DNA from 3 places in the Hydrogenophaga crocea genome. Region 1 is predicted to be linked to each of the others. Evidence: predicted binding sites of a transcription regulator. Region 1 holds the regulator's gene; each other region holds the start of a gene.
What was found. The regulator LexA, encoded in region 1, represses DNA repair genes until DNA is damaged. The targets are predictions, from matches to a motif close to ACTGTATNNNNATACAGT.
Positions count from the first base shown of each region.

Region 2: the regulator LexA is predicted to act here: its motif matches at 1,526-1,543, upstream of imuA (translesion DNA synthesis-associated protein ImuA).
Region 3: the regulator LexA is predicted to act here: its motif matches at 1,637-1,654, upstream of G9Q37_RS10570 (DNA topoisomerase IV subunit B).

Region 1 covers NZ_CP049989.1:1,282,338-1,288,049, forward strand. Annotated here, with positions in the region: gene G9Q37_RS21760 (hypothetical protein) at 1-1,677, shown strand, start outside; gene G9Q37_RS06285 (D-2-hydroxyacid dehydrogenase family protein) at 1,690-2,697, opposite strand; gene G9Q37_RS06290 (hypothetical protein) at 2,779-3,084, opposite strand; gene lexA (transcriptional repressor LexA) at 3,213-3,896, opposite strand; gene G9Q37_RS06300 (asparaginase) at 3,967-4,920, shown strand; gene G9Q37_RS06305 (hypothetical protein) at 4,924-5,343, shown strand; gene G9Q37_RS06310 (DUF6152 family protein) at 5,367-5,712, shown strand, end outside.
Region 2 covers NZ_CP049989.1:1,167,094-1,172,805, forward strand. Annotated here, with positions in the region: gene pheT (phenylalanine--tRNA ligase subunit beta) at 1-404, shown strand, start outside; gene G9Q37_RS05710 (integration host factor subunit alpha) at 437-763, shown strand; gene G9Q37_RS05715 (MerR family transcriptional regulator) at 886-1,341, shown strand; tRNA gene G9Q37_RS05720 (tRNA-Pro) at 1,379-1,455, shown strand; gene imuA (translesion DNA synthesis-associated protein ImuA) at 1,587-2,333, shown strand; gene G9Q37_RS05730 (Y-family DNA polymerase) at 2,293-3,597, shown strand; gene G9Q37_RS05735 (error-prone DNA polymerase) at 3,606-5,712, shown strand, end outside.
Region 3 covers NZ_CP049989.1:2,230,844-2,236,555, forward strand. Annotated here, with positions in the region: gene G9Q37_RS10570 (DNA topoisomerase IV subunit B) at 1-1,603, opposite strand, end outside; gene G9Q37_RS10575 (ankyrin repeat domain-containing protein) at 1,720-3,501, shown strand; gene G9Q37_RS10580 (MFS transporter) at 3,626-4,849, shown strand; gene G9Q37_RS21945 (hypothetical protein) at 4,846-4,971, shown strand; gene G9Q37_RS10585 (class I SAM-dependent methyltransferase) at 4,971-5,534, shown strand; gene dapA (4-hydroxy-tetrahydrodipicolinate synthase) at 5,618-5,712, shown strand, end outside.

The sequences.
Region 1 (5,712 bases):
GCGGCACCGGCAGCGGCGGCGGTGCCCGCACCCCCGCCGACGGCTGCGCCCGCGCCCGCCCCGGTGGTACGGGCCCGCCCCCCGGCGCCACCCAAACCGCCCAAGGTGGCGGTGGCGCCGCGCCCCAAACAAAGCGCCCCGGCGCCGGCTCCGGCACCCAAGGTCGCCAATGCGCCGGCCGGCGCAGCCGCCGCGCCCGCGGCCGGTGGCTCGTCCCGCCTGCGGCTGGACCCGCCCGATCTGCCAGCCAGCGGTGCCGGCAGTCCTGGTGGCCAAGCCCCTGCCGGTTCGGCGGCGGGTTCGCCGGCCGAACCCAACGCGCTTGAAACCGCACTGGCCGCGGCCAACGCCGAGGTGGCGCGCAACAACGAACGCCTGGCCGCACTCGAGGCCGAGATGGCGCGCTTTCGCGAAGCCCAGCAGCGCGATCAGGCGCGCGTGGCCGAGCTGACCGCGCAACTCGCGCGGGCCGAGGAAGACCGTTACAGCAACTGGGTGGTGTTCCTGCTCGGCGGCCTGCTGGCGCTGGCGCTGGCCGCCATCGCCGTGCTGATGCGCCGCCAGCGCCGTGAAACCGCTCTGGCCTCGGACGCGTCGCGCGCCTGGTGGGCCGAGCAGCCAGCGGACGAGGCGGATGAGCCCCCGACGCGCGCGTCGCGCCGTGCTGCCCTCGAACCCAGCGCCCCGGTGCCGCTCGACGAGATCGACGTCGACGTCGATTCAGCGCCCGTGCCGCTGCCGCCGCCCGCCATGCCGCGCAAGGCCGCCTCCGACAGCCTGCCCCCGATCGACCGCCGTGAATTTGCGCCCAGCGCCATGGGCGTGTCGCGTTCGGTGGCGACCGAAGAGCTCTTCGACGTGCAGCAGCAGGCCGATTTCTTTGTTTCCCTCGGTGAAGACGAGCAGGCGATCGCGGTGCTGCGCAACCACCTGGCCGAGAGCCACGAGCCGAGCCCGCTGGCCTACCTCGACCTGTTCCGCCTCTACCACCGCCTGGGCCGCCGCGAAGACTACGACGCGCTGCGCGAAGAGTTCAACACCGTGTTCAACGCCGGTGCGCCGCAGTTCGACCGCTACAGCGACAAGGGCCGCGGCCTCGAGGCCTACGAAACCGCATTCGCGCGCATCCAGGCCCTGTGGCCGCAGCCGCGCGTGCTCGACCTGATCGAGCGCAGCATCTTCCGCGACAGCCAGGAGGGTGAGACCGAGGTGTTCGACCTCGAGGCCTACCGCGAGCTGCTCATGCTGCACGCCATCGCCAAGGAGCTGGTGGAGCGCGATGCCGGCAGCACCCAGCCGCCGCGCGATTTCCAGAACACCAACATGCAGCCGCTCAAGGCGGCCGGCAAGGCCGAAGCGGCTTCCGCGCCGGCGGGGGCGGGGGCGGGCGAAGAGACGCAGCGCCGCAACGTCACTGTGCCGATGGACCTGCACGTGATCCCCCCGGCGTCGCCGCGCGTGGCGCTCGACGTGAACATCGAAGAGCTCGAGATCGAATCGCAGTTCGAGGCCTCGCTGCCCGAGGTCGACGTGCCGGTCGAACCCACGGCGGGCCGCAGCCGCGCGTTCCGCGAGGGCGAAAGCATGATCGACTTCGAGATCCTGGACAACATTCCGCCGGTTCAGCGCCGCGACAGCGACCGCAACGGCGGCTCCAGCGACGACCCCGCGCGCTGAGCGCGCGGCCGGTCAGCGCCGGACCTGCAGGGCGCCCGGGTTGACGATGTTCGTCGGCGTGCCTTTGATGAAGTTCACCACGTTGTCGAAGGCCGAGTTGAAGAAGGTCTCGTAGTTCTCCTGCTCCACGTAGCCGATGTGCGGCGTGCAGATGCAGTTCTCGAGCCGCAGCAGCGCATGGCCCTGCAGGATGGGTTCGGACTCGAAGACATCGACCGCCGCCATGCCCGGTCGGCCCCGGTTGAGCGCAGCCAGCAGGGCCTCGGGCTCGATGATCTCGGCGCGCGAGGTGTTCACGATCAGCGCCGTGGGCTTCATGCGCTGCAGGTCGTCGAGCTTCACACAGCCCATGCTGCGCTCGCTCAGCCGCAGGTGCAGGCTCAGCACGTCGCAACTTTCGAAGAAACCTTCCTTGCTCGTGGCCACGTCGTGGCCGTCGGCCAGGGCGCGGGCGCGCGATTCTTCCGAGCCCCACACCACCACGCGCATGCCGAAGGCGCGGCCGTAGCCGGCCACGATGGAGCCGATGCGGCCGTAGCTCCAGATGCCCAGCGTCTTGCCGCGCAACACCATGCCGACCCCGAAGTTGGCGGGCATGGCCGACGACTTGAGGCCTGACTGCTGCCAGGCCCCGTGCTTGAGGTTGGACACGTACTGCGGAATGCGCCGCATGGCGGCCATCACCAGGGCCCAGGTGAGTTCGGCCGTGGCCACAGGCGAGCTCACACCCTCGGCCACGGCGATGCCGCGCTCGGTGCAGGCCGCCACGTCGATGTGGCTGCCCACGCGACCGGTCTGGGCGATGAGCTTGAGCCGCGGCAACTTGTCGACCAGTTGCCGCGTGATGTGGGTGCGTTCGCGGATCAGCACGACGATGTCGGCGTCGCGCAGGCGGACCGACAACTGGCCCACCCCCTTCACGGTGTTGGTGAAGACCTTGGCGGGATAGGCCTCGAGTTTCTCAGCGCATTGCAGCTTGCGGACGGCGTCCTGGTAGTCGTCGAGGATCACGATGTTCATGGGCGCTTATTGTGCCCGCGCGCTTCATGACCCTTCGGCCGCCCCAGGGCGCCAAGGTGCTTCCGGATGTAGCCCGCGCGCTCAGCGCGCCAATCGGCGTCGGCCCTGGGCTTCGCGGTCGGCCAGGCGATCGAGTTCGCGGCACACCTCGTCGATGCGGCCCGCGAGGGCCACGCGGCCGTCGTGACGGCCACGCGCCAGCGACTCGTTGGCCGCGGGCCGGCCGAGCCAGCCCGCGCGCGCGAAGCGGCGCACCGCGGGCGTGGGCGTGGCGGCCTGCGCCAGGCTCAGCGCCGCGCTGCGGCCCGTGAGCGAAGGCTCGGGCAGCCAGCATTCGATGAGCTGCAGGGGTTTGCGCCAGCTGCTGGATTGGAAGAACAGTCCCATGTGAAACGCCTTTCGGGGTTGAACACAGGCAGGATTGATCGTGGAAGCCGCCGTCGCGGGGTTGTGCCGCTCACCGGGGTGAGGGCCCAACGCCCGCCACCCGCAACGGTGGCGTGGACCCGGTCGGGTCAGTTCTGGAAGCTGTTGCGGATCAGGCCCACGGCCAAGCCTTCGATCTCGAAGGGTTCGCCGGGCTCGACCACGATGGTGGGGTAGTCGGGGTTCTCGGCGTGCAATTCGATGTGGTCGCGCAAGCGCATGTAGCGCTTCACGGTCACGTCGTCGCCGAGCCGGGCCACGACGATCTGGCCGTTGCGCGCCTCGCGCGTGGCCGCGACCGCAAGCAGGTCGCCGTCGAGGATGCCGACGTCGCGCATGGACATGCCGCGCACGCGCAGCAGGTAGTCGGGCGTGCGCTGGAACAGGCCGGGTTCGACCGCGTAGGTCTGGTCGACATGTTCCTGGGCAAGGATGGGCGAGCCCGCGGCCACACGGCCGATCAGGGGCAGCACGAGCTGGGCGAGGCCGGGCAGGGGCAGGGCCATCTGGCGCTCGCGCGACTCATTGATACTCTGCAGGTCGGCACGGCGCAGCCGGATGCCGCGCGAGGTGCCGCTCACGAGCTCGATCACGCCTTTGCGCGCGAGCGCCTGCAGGTGCTCTTCGGCCGCATTGGCCGACTTGAAGCCCAGCTCGGCCGCGATCTCGGCACGCGTGGGTGGCGCGCCGGTGCGGGCGATGGTGCTCTGGATCAGCGACAGGATCTGTTGCTGGCGGGCGGTGAGCTTGGGGCTGGCAGCGGTGTCTTGCATGGGGCCTCGCGGTCGGTGTTCGGATACTGTTCGGGTATCCAGTGCCTGTATTTTTAACCAGTTATCGAGGATGACGCAAGTGGCACGTGAAGATTCCACCGCCCGGTTCGTGGTGCTGGGCATGGGCGGCACCATCGCCGGCCGGGCCCGGCAGGCCGGCGACAACGTCGGCTACGAGGCGGGCCAGGTGCGCGTGGAGGACCTGGCAGCGGGGCTGCCGGCGCTGGCCGGGCTGGACATCCGCTTCGAGCAGGTGGCCCAAATCGACAGCAAGGACATGCGCCTGGCCGAGCTGCAGGCGCTGGTGCGGCGCGTGCAGGCGTTGCTGCACGATCCGCAGGTGCAGGCCGTGGTGGTCACGCACGGCACCGACACGCTCGAGGAAACCGCCTACCTGCTGCAGACCCTGCTGGTGCCGTCCAAGCCCGTGGTGCTCACCTGTGCCATGCGCCCCGCCACCGCGGTGTCGCCCGACGGTCCGCAGAACCTCAGCGATGCGCTCGCGGTGGCCGCGCACCCGGGCGCGCGCGGCGTGACCGTGGTGTGCGCGGGCCGGGTGCACGGCGCGTTCGAAGTGGCCAAGCAGCACCCTTACCGCACCGATCCTTTCGACTCGGGCGACGCGGGCGCGATCGCCCAGGTGGAAGAGGGCCGCGTGCGGCGCTTCCGCGACTGGCCCGCCGAAGGCCGCCACGGGCCGCGCTGCGCGGCCTTCCTCGCGGCCGCGGCGCTGCCGCGTGTGGCCTGGATCGACAGCCATGCCGACGCTGGCGCCTGGCAGGTCGAGGCGCTGTGTGCGGCCGGGGTGCAGGGGCTGGTGGTGGCCGGCACCGGCAATGGTTCGGTGCACCAGCACCTGCTGCAGGCCTTGCGGGCCGCGCGCGACGCCGGTGTGCGCGTGGTGCTGGCCACGCGCAGCGGCGCGCCCCTGGTGGGCCATCCCGCGCAGGCCTTCGAGGCGCTTGACGGGCTGTCGCCCGTGAAGGCGCGTTGGGCGCTGGCGCTCGACCTGCTGCCGGGCTGAGCCATGTTCGCCGCGCTGGCCTCGCACCCCTGGGCCTATCCCATGCTCGAGGTGGCCCACATCGTGGGCATCGCTTTGCTGCTGGGCAATCTGGTGCTGATCGAGGCGCGGGTCTGGGGCTTCGGTCCGGCCCTGCCGGCCGAACCGCTGGCCCGCCTGGGTCTGTCGATCGCGGTGGCGGGCTTCTCGCTGTGCGCGGTGAGCGGCCTGGTGATGTTCGCCACCATGCCGCAGGAACTGTTGGCCAACCGCGTGTTCACAGCCAAGATGGCGCTGATCGCGGTGGCCGCCTGCAACGCGGGCCTGTTCCATGCGCGCGGCTCGCTGCAGCGCCTCGACGGTCCGGCGCGCGCGCTGATGGCGGTGTCCACGCTGTTGTGGCTGCTGGTCATCACCTGCGGCCGCTGGATCGGCTACGTGTGAACCGCTCGACGAAGGAGACCCTCATGCACCGCAGAAACCTGCTGCAGGCCGGTGGCGCGCTCGCCCTGGGCAGCGTGGCCGGCCTGGCCCGCGCCCACCACGGCTGGAGCAGCTTCGATCAGGACCGCCCGATCTACCTCGAAGGCCGCGTCGTGCAGGCGGCCTGGCGCAACCCGCATGCCGAGTTGGTGCTCGAAGTGCCCGAGGGCCTGGCCGTGCCGGCTGCGCTCGCGCAGCGGCCGTTGCCCGCGCAGACCGCAGGCGTGGACGGCGCGGGTCTGCTGCGCCGCGCGGTGGTGCCCACGCGCAAGGACAGGCGCTGGCAGATCGAGCTCGCGCCCATCTTCCGCATGAACCAGTGGCAGGTGA
Region 2 (5,712 bases), 120 kb from region 1:
GCTGGCGCCAGGCCTACGACTTGCCCAGCGCCCCCGTGCTGTTCGAACTTGAACTCGACGCGGTGCTGGCCCGTCCCGTGCCCGTGTTCCAGGGCGTGAGCCGCCACCAGCCGGTCGAGCGCGACCTGGCCCTGGTGGTGAACGAGTCGGTGACGCACGACGCGGTGCTGTCGGCCATCCGCGCCGCGGGCGGCGAGTGGCTGCGCGACGCGGTGCTGTTCGATGTCTACCGGCCCAAGAAAGGCGCGCCCGCGGGCAACCTGGCCGCCGACGAGAAGAGCCTCGCGGTGCGCCTCGTGCTCAACCGCGACGACGCTACACTGACCGAAGAACAGATCGAGGCCACGGTGGCCGCGGCACTGGCGGCGCTGCAACAGCGCACCGGCGCGCGCCTGCGCACCTGAACCCGGCCCGTCGCAAGCAAGGAGATCGAAGAATGGAACTGGCTGTCGAAAGCCTCGAAACCCCGGCCCTCACGAAGGCGCAACTGGCCGAGCTGCTGTTCGACCAGATCGGTCTGAACAAGCGTGAGTCCAAGGACATGATCGACGCTTTCTTCGACCTCATCACCGAGAGCCTGGTCAACGGGACCGACGTGAAGATCTCCGGCTTCGGCAATTTCCAGATCCGCACCAAGGCGGCCCGTCCCGGCCGCAATCCGCGCACCGGCGAGCCCGTGGCCATCGAGGCACGCCGCGTGGTCACCTTCCACGCCAGCCCCAAGCTCAAGGAGCAGGTGCAGGCGGCGGTCATCGGCGATTGATCGCCGCTGCTCGGCCGCCTGGAGTCTGGCTGCAACATATCTCACGAAAACCGGCATACCCCCCTCCGGTTGGCCGGCACTTAGAGTAAATTCAAGGTTCGGTTTCTACCGCCTTGATTTACATGGAGAATTCTCTCCCCCCGATTCCCGCCAAGCGCTACTTCACCATCGGTGAGGTGGGCGAGCTCTGTGGCGTCAAGCCGCACGTGCTGCGCTACTGGGAGCAGGAGTTCACTCAGCTGCGCCCCATGAAGCGCCGGGGCAACCGGCGCTATTACCAGCACCACGAGGTGTTGATGATCCGTCGCATCCGCGAGCTGCTGTACGAACAGGGCTTCACCATCAGCGGGGCGCGCAACAAGTTGCAGGAACTGGCCCAGACCGAACGCGACGAGAAGCGCCGCCGCGACGACGAGGACGAGGCCATCGATGTGATCGATCTCGACGCCGTCATCCACGAGGACGACACGGTGGTGGTGTCGGCCACGGTGGCCGCGCCGGTGGTCCCGACTTCGCTCGTGAGCGAGGTGCGGCGCGAGTTGCTCGAAATTCGCGAACTTCTGCGCCTGACTCCCTGAAAACGGCCTTTTTCGCAGGCTATAATGCGAGGCTTGTCGGCGTGTAGCGCAGCCTGGTAGCGCACTTGCATGGGGTGCAAGGGGTCGCGAGTTCGAATCCCGCCACGCCGACCATTTATTGCGAAAGCCCTCGAATCGAAAGGTTCGAGGGCTTTTTTGCTTTCCGGCTGCGTGAACTCTTTATACTGTAAATAAATACAGTATCGTGAGGATTCCATGATCCAGCCACCGCGCCGGAGGACACCATGTCCCTGGCCGTTTTGAAGCCTTCTGCGTCCGTGGCCCCTGCCTGGCCCGCCGGCGTCTGGTCGGCCAATCAGCTCGACGCGGCCGTGCGGCGCACCTGGTCCAGCGGTTTTGCGCCGCTCGACGCCGTGCTGCCCGGGGGCGGCTGGCCCGCACACGCCCTCACCGAAATCCTGGGCGAGCCCGATGGCGGCACCGAGTGGCGCCTGCTGGCGCCCGTGCTGGCCAGCCTGGCCCGCGAAGGCCGGGAGCTGCTGCTGGTCGGGCCGCCGCACCCGCCGCACCTGCCCGGGCTGGTGGCCTGGGGCCTGCCGGCGCGGCAACTGGTCTGGCTGCAGGCCCGGGCACCGGCCGAGCGCCTGTGGAGCACCGAGCAGCTGATCAAGGCCCGCACCGGCGGCGCGGTGCTGGCCTGGTTGCCGCAGGCGCGCGGACCGCAACTGCGCCGCCTGCAGGTGCTCGCAGCCGAGCACGACGCGCCCGTGTTCATCTGCCGGCCGGCCCAGGCCGCGCACCAGGCCTCGCCCGCACCCTTGCGCCTGAAGACCCGGGCGCAGCCCGATTGGGGCATTGAACTCGAGTTGCTCAAGCGCAAAGGGCCGCCGCTGGCGCGGCCGTTGCGCCTGCAGGTGGTGCCGCCCGGGTTGGCGGCCGTGTTGCCGCCGCGGCTGTGGCCGCTGCCAAGGCCTTCGACGGAGCCCGCACGTGTGGTGGTGCGCCCTGTGTCCGAGCCCGTCCTGCACTGAGGCCACCCAGCGCGCGCTCGGGCTCTGGGCCCTGGGGTACACGCCGCGGGTGGCGCTGGTCGACGAGGCCGTGCTGGTCGAGTTGTCGGCGAGCGTGCGCCTGTTCGGTGGCCGCGCGGCCTTGCGCGCACGCGTGCAGAGCGAGGCCGCGCAGCTCGGGGCCGAGGCCATGGCCTGGGGGCCCAACGGCCTGGCTGCGCTGGCCCTGGCGCGAGCCGGCCGGGGCGAGCTCGACGGCCGCACACTCGCGCCAGCGCTCGATGCCTTGCCGTTGTCCGTGCTGAGCGCGGCGCGCCCGCACGCCCAGGCCCTGGCGCAGACCGGCTGCCGCACCCTGGGCGAGCTGCGCCGCCGCCCGCGCGCCGCGCTCGGACGCCGTTTCGATCAGGCCCTCTTGCATGCGCTCGACCAGTTGTATGGCGAGGCCCACGAGGCCCATGGCTGGCTGGTCGCGCCCGAGGTGTTCGAGGCCCGCCTGGAGCTGCCGTCGCGCGTGGACGAGGCCGGCGCCCTGGTGTTCGGGGCGCGCCGCCTGCTGATGCAGCTGGCGGGTTGGCTGTTCGCGCGGCGCAGCGGGGTGCTGGCCTTCACGCTGCGCTGGGCGCACGACGCGATGCGTTCGCGCGAGGTCGGTCCCGAAGACGCCCTGGGCGTGCGCACCGCGCAGCCCACGCGCGACGTCGAGCACCTGGCGCGCCTGCTGGCCGAGCACCTGGCGCACGTGCAGCTGCAGGCGCCTGTGGGCGAGTTGTGGCTGCGGGCCGACGAGGTGCGCCCCCTGGTCGAGACCAGCACCGACCTGCTGCCGCCCACGCCCGGCGCGGCGCAGGGCGGCGAGGCCTTGCCGCGGGTGCTCGAGCGCATCGCCGCGCGGCTGGGCGAGCAGCGCGTGCTGCGCCCCGTGCCCGTGGCCGACCACCGTCCCGAAGCCATGTGCCGCTGGCAGCCCGCCGATCGGCCACTGCCGCGCCAGGCGGTGCCGCTCACCGACACCCCGCAGCCGGGTTTTCTGCTGCCCGAGCCGCTCAAGCTCGTGGTGCGTGGCAACCGCCCGGTGTACTTCGACGAACTGCGCCTGTTGCTCGGACCGCAGCGGGTGGAAGGCGGCTGGTGGGACCGCGAAGAATCGCGGGGCCGCATGCACCTGGTGGTGCGCGACTACTGGCTGGCGTTTTCCGCGCGCGCGGGCCTGTTGTGGGTGTTCCAGACCCGTGCCACCGACGGCGCGGCACCGGCTTGGTACCTGCACGGCTTTTTCGCCTGAGGCCCCCGATGGATGCCCCCGCCACCCTGCCGGCGTACGCCGAGCTGTGCTGCCTCTCCAACTTCTCGTTCCTGCAGGGCGCGAGCCACCCCGAGGAGCTGGTGGCGCGCGCGCACGAACTCGGCTACAGCGCGCTCGCCATCACCGACGACTGCACCCTGGCCGGCGTGGTGCGCGCGCACGTGGCCGCGAAGGAGCGCGGCCTGCCGCTGCTGATCGGCAGCCGCTTCGAGGTCGACGACCCGGTGCACGGCCGCTTCGCGCTGGTGCTGCTGGCCACCTCGCGCGAGGCTTATGGCCACCTGTGCGAGTTCATCACGCGCCTGCGCCGGCGCTCGCCCAAGGGCACGTACCGGCTGGCGCCGCACGACATCGACGGCGCCGCGCTGCCCGAATGCCTGGCCATCGCCATGCCCGCACGGCATGCGCCGCAAAGCGCCTGCGACGCGATCGCGCGCTGGCTGCTGCAGCACTTCATCGGCCGCTGCTGGCTGGGCGTGGTGCAGCGCCGCGCGCTCGACGACGAGCTGCACCTGCACCGCCTGCGCGAAAGCGGCCGGTTGTGCGCCGTGCCGCTGGTGGCGGTGGGCGATGCGCGCCTGCACCGGCGCTCGCGCAAACCGCTGCACGACGTGCTCACCGCCACGCGCGTGGGCCGGCCCTTGCGCGACTGCGGCTTCGAGCTCGCCGAAAGCGCCGAGCAGCGGCTGCGTTCGCGCCTGCTGCTGTCGCAGCGCTTTCCGCCCGAGCTGCTGGCCGAGACCCTGCAGGTGGCGGCGCGTTGCCGCTTCTCGCTCGACGAGCTCAGGTACCAGTACCCCGACGAGGTGGTGCCGCCGGGCCACACGCCCGCGAGCTGGTTGCGCCAGCTGGTGCGCGAAGGCATGGCCTGGCGCTGGCCCGAGGGCGTGCCGCCGCGCTGGGAGCGGCAGATCGAGCACGAGCTCGCGCTCATCACCGAGCTGCGCTACGAGCACTACTTCCTCACGGTGCACGACGTGGTGGCCTTCGCGCGCCGCGAGAACATCCTCTGTCAGGGGCGCGGCTCGGCGGCCAACAGCGTGGTGTGCTTCTGCCTGGGCATCACCGAGGTGAACCCGGGCGAGATGTCCATGCTGTTCGAGCGCTTCATCTCGCGCGAGCGCCGCGAGCCGCCCGATATCGACGTGGACTTCGAGCACCAGCGGCGCGAGGAGGTGATCCAGTACCTCTACCGCAAATACGGCCGCGACCGCGCCGCGCTCACGGCCACCGTCATCAGCTACCGCCCGCGCAGCGCGTTGCGTGACGTGGCCAAGGCCCTGGGAGTGGACCTGGGGGTGATCCAGGCACTCAACAAGGGCGTGCGCTGGTGGGAGGGCGAGGGCATCGCGCCCGAACGGCTGATCGAGGTCGGTCTCGACCCCGCGTCGCTGCAGGTGCGCCAGCTGGTCGAGCTCGCGACCGAACTCATGGGCTTTCCGCGCCACCTGTCGCAGCACACCGGGGGCTTCGTGCTCACGCGCGGGCCGCTCACGCGCCTGGTGCCGGTGCAGAACGCGGCCATGCCCGACCGCACCGTGATCGAGTGGGACAAGGACGACCTCGACGCGCTGGGCCTGCTCAAGGTCGACGTGCTCGCGCTCGGCATGCTCACCGCCATCCGCAAGGCGCTCGAGCTGATCGGTCAGCGCCTGGGCCGGCCCTTCGGCATGCCCGACGTGCCCCGGGAAGACGCGGCCACCTACGACATGGTCTGCGAGGCCGACACCGTGGGCGTGTTCCAGATCGAAAGCCGCGCGCAGATGAGCATGCTGCCGCGCCTGCGGCCGCGCCGCTTCTACGACCTGGTGATCGAGGTGGCGCTGGTGCGGCCCGGCCCGATCCAGGGCGGAGCGGTGCACCCCTACCTGAACCGGCGCCAGGGCAAGGAGCCCGTGGTCTACCCACCGGCCCTGCACGACGCGCTGGAACGCACGCTGGGCGTGCCCGTGTTCCAGGAGCAGTGCATGCAGATCGCCATGATCGCCGCGGGCTTCACGCCCGACGAGGCCGATGGTCTGCGCCGCGCAATGGCGGCCTGGAAGCGCAAGGGCAACCTGGGCCGCTACGAGCAGCGGCTGCTGCAGGGCATGG
Region 3 (5,712 bases), 950 kb from region 1:
CGTGGCCGGCCTCGATCAGCTTGGGGAAGTGGCGGAAGAACAGCGTGAGCAGCAGCACCTGGATGTGCGACCCGTCCACGTCGGCGTCCGACAGGATGCAGACCTTGCCGTAGCGCAGGCCGCTCAGGTCGGGCGTGTCGTTGGGGCCGTGCGGGTCGACGCCGATAGCCACCGCGATGTCGTGGATCTCGTTGTTGGCGAACAGGCGGTCGCGCTCGACCTCCCAGGTGTTGAGCACCTTGCCGCGCAGCGGCAGGATGGCCTGGCATTCCTTGTCGCGGCCCATCTTGGCGCTGCCGCCGGCCGAATCGCCCTCGACCAGAAAGATCTCGTTGTGGCCGAGGTCGCGGCTCTCGCAGTCGGTGAGCTTGCCGGGCAGCACGGCCACGCCGCTGCCCTTGCGCTTCTCCACCTTCTGGCCCGCGCGCTGGCGCGTCTGCGCGGCCTTGATGGCGAGCTCGGCGAGCTTCTTGCCGTGCTCCACGTGCTGGTTGAGCCAGAGCTCGAGCGCGGGGCGCACGTAGCTCGACACCAGGCGCACCGCGTCGCGCGAGTTCAGGCGCTCCTTGATCTGGCCCTGGAACTGCGGGTCGAGCACCTTGGCGCTCAGCACGTAGCTGGCGCGCGCGAACACGTCTTCGGGCAGCAGCTTCACGCCCTTGGGCAGCAGCGCGTGCAGCTCGATGAAGCCCTTGACGGCCTGGAACAGGCCGTCGCGCAGGCCGCTGTCGTGCGTGCCGCCGGCGCTGGTGGGGATCAGGTTGACGTAGCTCTCGCGCACCGGAGCGCCGTCTTCGGTGAAGGCCACGCACCAGGCCGCGCCCTCGCCCTCGGCGAAGCTGTCGTGCCCGCTTTCGGCGTAGCCCTCGCCCTCGAACATGGGAATCACCGGATCGGCGGTGAGCGTTTGCTGCAGGTAGTCGCGCAGGCCGCCCTTGTACTGCCAGGTCTGCACGTCCCGGGTCTTCTCGACCACGAGCTGCATGGTCACGCCGGGCATGAGCACGGCCTTGCTGCGCAGCAGGTGCACCAGCTCGTTCATGGGCAGCGCGGCCGACTCGAAGTACTTCGCGTCGGGCCAGGCGCGCACCGTGGTGCCCTGCTTGCGGTCGCCCTCGCCGCGCGCGGCCACGGCCAGCGGCTCGATCACGTCGCCGCCCGAAAAGGCCAGACGCGCCACCTGGCCATCGCGGAAGCTGATCACCTCCAGGCGCTGCGACAGTGCGTTGGTCACGCTCACGCCCACGCCGTGCAGGCCGCCCGAGAAGCTGTACGCGCCGCCCTTGCCCTTGTCGAACTTGCCGCCCGCGTGCAGCCGGGTGAACACCAGCTCGACCACGGGGGCCTTTTCTTCGGGGTGCAGGCCGAAGGGAATGCCGCGGCCTTCGTCTTCCACGCTCACCGAACCGTCGGTGTGCAGCGTGACCTTGATCTTCTTGCCGAACCCCGCCAGGGCCTCGTCGGCCGCGTTGTCCAGCACCTCCTGGATGATGTGCAGCGGGTTGTCGGTGCGGGTGTACATGCCCGGCCGCTGCTTGACCGGCTCCAGCCCCTTGAGGACGCGGATGGAGCCTTCGGAATAGGTGGATGGGGTGCTTGCCATGGGCGCGGATTGTAGGGGTGGATGGCGCAAACCACTGGATGCCCATACAGACCATCGCGCAGCGGGCTTGCGGCGCAACAATCGGACCGCTGCCTCCACCGCTCCGCGCCTTCGCCATGCCCCTGACCCCGCACGCCACCGCCTGCCCCGGCGCCCGCCGCCGCCGGCTCCGGGCCGCCGCCCCCGCCCTCCTTCTGGCGCTGCTGGCGGCGCTGCCCACCGGGGCGTTGTGGGCGCAGACCGCCGCGCCCCCGGCCGCGGCGGGCCAGCCGGCCCCGGCCCGGTCGCCGGCGCAGTGGCAGGCCTTGCTGGTGGCCGCCCGGCACAGCGCGGGGAGCCAGGCCTTCGAGTACCGGGCCGCCATCTACCCCAGCCTGGGCCAGGCACGGCTGGCCAGCTTCAGCGGCCTGGCGCGCAGCGTCACCACCCGGCAGGCGGCCAACCTGGTCGAGCCGGTGCCGCCGGTGCGCCGTGCCCTGCGCGATCTGCTGGTGCCGGGCACACGCTCGGCCCCCATCGAGGCGCCGCTGCCCAACAACGCCGGCCCGGGTTGGGTGGTGGTGGAGCTCGTGGCCCGAACGCCCGCCACGCTGGCGCTCGACCCCGGGCCGGCCTTCGAGGCCTGGGCCGCGCGCATGGTGCAACAGGGCCGGCTGCCACACCCCGACCAGCTGCTGGCAGACGCCCAGGCGCGCACCCAGGCCGCGTTCTGGGACACACGCCAGGCCGCGCAAATCGCCGCGCTGCCCGCGGGGCTCGATGCCAACACCCGCTTCGGCGACGACACCACGCCCCTGGTGCGCGCCGTGCAGCGGCGCGACCTGGCCGCCGTGCGCGCCCTGCTCGACCGCGGCGCCGACCCCAACCGCTGCACACCCCTGGGCTGCCCGCTCGACGTGGCCAGCGCCGTGCTCGACGGCCCCACCTTTGCCGCCTGGCTCGACGAGCTGAGCGGGCGCGGTGCGCGCATCGACGCGCTCGACAGCACCTGGCGCGGCAGCGCCAATACCCTGCTGACCAGCGCCATCCTGCGTGAGAACGACGCGCTCACCGATCTGCTGATCGCGCGCGGCGCCTCGCCCGACGGCGCGCCCGGCGCGCTCATGACCCCGCTGCAGGCCGCCGCGCTGATGGGCAAGCGGCCGCTCGCCCAGGCCCTGCTCGAGCGCGGCGCCGACCCGCTGCCGTTCAACGACCGCGCCCCCGCGCCGCCGCCCGTGATGCGCTACAGCCTGTACCAGGGCGCGCTCGAAAGCGGCGACACCGCCCTGGCCACCTGGGCCGAGGGCGTGATGCTCGACGCTGCGAAACGCCGTCCGGGCCTGGGCTACCAGGTCTTCATCGAGCAGGGAGGCCAGCGCAGCGCATTGCCGCGCGACGGCGTGCTGCGCCTGAAAGCCGCGCCGTTCCGGCTCGTGGTGCGCTTCAACGATCCAACCCAGGGCAGCCTGCAGATCGGCGCCTCGCTGGCGCACGAATGGCTGCAGGAGGTGCGCAGCGGTGACCGCCGCAACGCCATGTTCCATCCCTACTCGTCGGGTGCCACGGCCGAACCGCCTTCGCCCGCGTCGTACGAACTGTTCGCCTCACGCGCTTGCACCGCGACCGTGCCCGCCGACGGCCTGTGCGACGGCGCTTTCATGGCGCTGCAGACCGACCCCGGCCTGCGCAAGGATTTCCACGAGCAGCGGCCCGCCGCGTCCGGCGCCGCCAGCGAATACGTTCGCGAATTCCGCGCGCTGGCCGACGTCTCCAGCGCGCAGCCGGCCGATGCACAGCCACTCGAATCGCTCAAAGGCCGCACGCTGCACCTCGTGGCCACCAGCGTGGTGAACCTGGGCACGCTCGACGGCCTGCGGCTGGTGGCGCCGCATTTCGTGCGGCTCGAGCTGCGCTGAGCCGCTCGATCCTGTCGCCCACGCGTCACCGATGCGCGCCGCGACACAATCCCGTGCGGAACTTTCAAGACCGCGGTGCAGCCCCGGGCCCGACAGGGGCAGCCATTCCGGCTAGAGTGCCGGGATGTCCACGCACCGCCCCCTTTCCGCCGCCCAGGTGCTCGCCTGCGGTGCCCTCATCGTCACCCTCTCCATGGGCATCCGCCACGGCTTCGGCCTGTGGCTGCAGCCCATCACCCAGGCCCAGGGCTGGACGCGCGAAACCTTCGCCTTCGCGCTGGCCGTGCAGAACATCGCCTGGGGCCTGTTCGGCATCTTCGCGGGCATGGCGGCCGACCGCTTCGGCGCCTTCCGCGTGCTCATCGTCTGCGCGGGGCTCTACGGCCTGGGGCTGGCGGGCATGGCGCTGTCCACCTCCACCCTCGGCTTCGCGCTCACCACCGGCGTGCTGATCGGCGCCGCGCAGGCCGGCACCACCTACGCCGTGATCTACGGCGTCATCGGCCGCCAGCTGCCGGCCGAGAAGCGCTCGTGGGCCATGGGCGTGGCCGCGGCCGCGGGCTCGTTCGGCCAGTTCCTCATGGTGCCGGTCGAAGGCCAGCTGATCGAGAGCCTGGGCTGGCAGAACGCGCTGCTGGTGCTGGCCGTGGCGGTGCTGCTGATCGTGCCGCTGGCCGTGGGCCTGCGCGAGCCCGGCTTCGGCGGCGCCACCGCCGTCAAGCGCGAGCAGACCATCGCCCAGGCGCTGCGCGAGGCCTTCCGGTACCGCAGCTTCCAGCTGCTCATGGCGGGCTACTTCGTGTGCGGCTTCCAGGTGGTGTTCATCGGCGTGCACATGCCCAGCTACCTCAAGGACAACGGCCTGTCGCCCCAGGTGGCGAGCTACGCGCTGGCGCTGATCGGACTGTTCAACGTGTTCGGCACCTACGCCGCGGGCGCGCTCGGCCAGCGCATGGCCAAGCGCCACATCCTGGCCTTCATCTACCTCGCGCGCGCCGTGGCCATTGCGCTGTTCCTGTGGGCGCCGCTCACACCCATGAGCGTGTACATCTTCGCCGGCGTCATGGGCCTGCTGTGGCTGTCCACCATCCCGCCCACCAACGCCACGGTGGCGCAGATCTTCGGCGTGGCCCACCTGTCCATGCTCGGCGGCTTCGTGTTCTTCAGCCACCAGATCGGCAGCTTCCTGGGCGTGTGGCTGGGCGGCTACCTCTACGACCGCACCGGCAGCTACGACATCGTCTGGTACATCGCGATCGCGCTCGGCGTGTTCGCGGCGATCGTGAACCTGCCGGTGCGCGAAGCGCCGATTGCGCGCGCACCGCGCGCCGCCGGGGCCGCGGCATGACCAGGGTCCAGCGCGCCCTGGCCTGGGCCGCGGCGATAGGCCTGCTGCTGGCCACCTTCACGCTGTACCAGCGCCCGGGCTTCCTGGTCGACATGGCCGACCGCCTCTGGAGCTGCTTCTGATGCACGGCAACGAAGCGGCTTCGGCCTGGGTGCGGCGCTGGTCGCACCTGGTGCCCGCGGGCGGCGAGGTGCTCGACCTGGCCTGCGGGCGCGGGCGCCACCTGCGCTGGTTCGCCGAGCGCGGCCACCCGGTCACGGGTGTGGACCGCGATCCCGAAGCCATTGCGGCCATCGCCCCGGTCGCGGGCCCCGGGCGCGCGCTGCTGGCCGACATCGAGAACGGCCCCTGGCCGCTGCCGGGCCAGACCTTCGCGGGCGTGGTCGTCACGAACTACCTCTGGCGCGCCCTGCTGCCGCAGATCGTGGCCAGCGTCGCCGAGGGCGGCGTGCTCATCTACGAAACCTTCGGCAGCGACCACGCCACGGTGGGCAAGCCCTCGCGGCCCGATTTCCTGCTGCGGCCCGGGGAACTGCTGGCCGCTGCCGGCGGTCTTCGCACGGTGGCGTACGAAGACGGCTTCTGTGAATCCCCCGACCGCTTCGTGCAACGCCTGGTGGCGGTGCGCGAGCGCCGCCCCGACGGTGCACCACCGCCCCGCTACCGGCTCGAAAGCGCGGGGTAGACGCTGGGTAGAATGCACCGCTCACCCGCCCTCCGAGGGCGCCCGGCGTGCCCGTTTGCAACACGCCGACACAACGATCCGCCATGCACATGATCACCGGCAGCATCGTGGCCCTGGCCACCCCGTTCAACCCCGACGGCAGCGTCGATTACGCCGGCCTTCGCAAGCTGGTCGACTG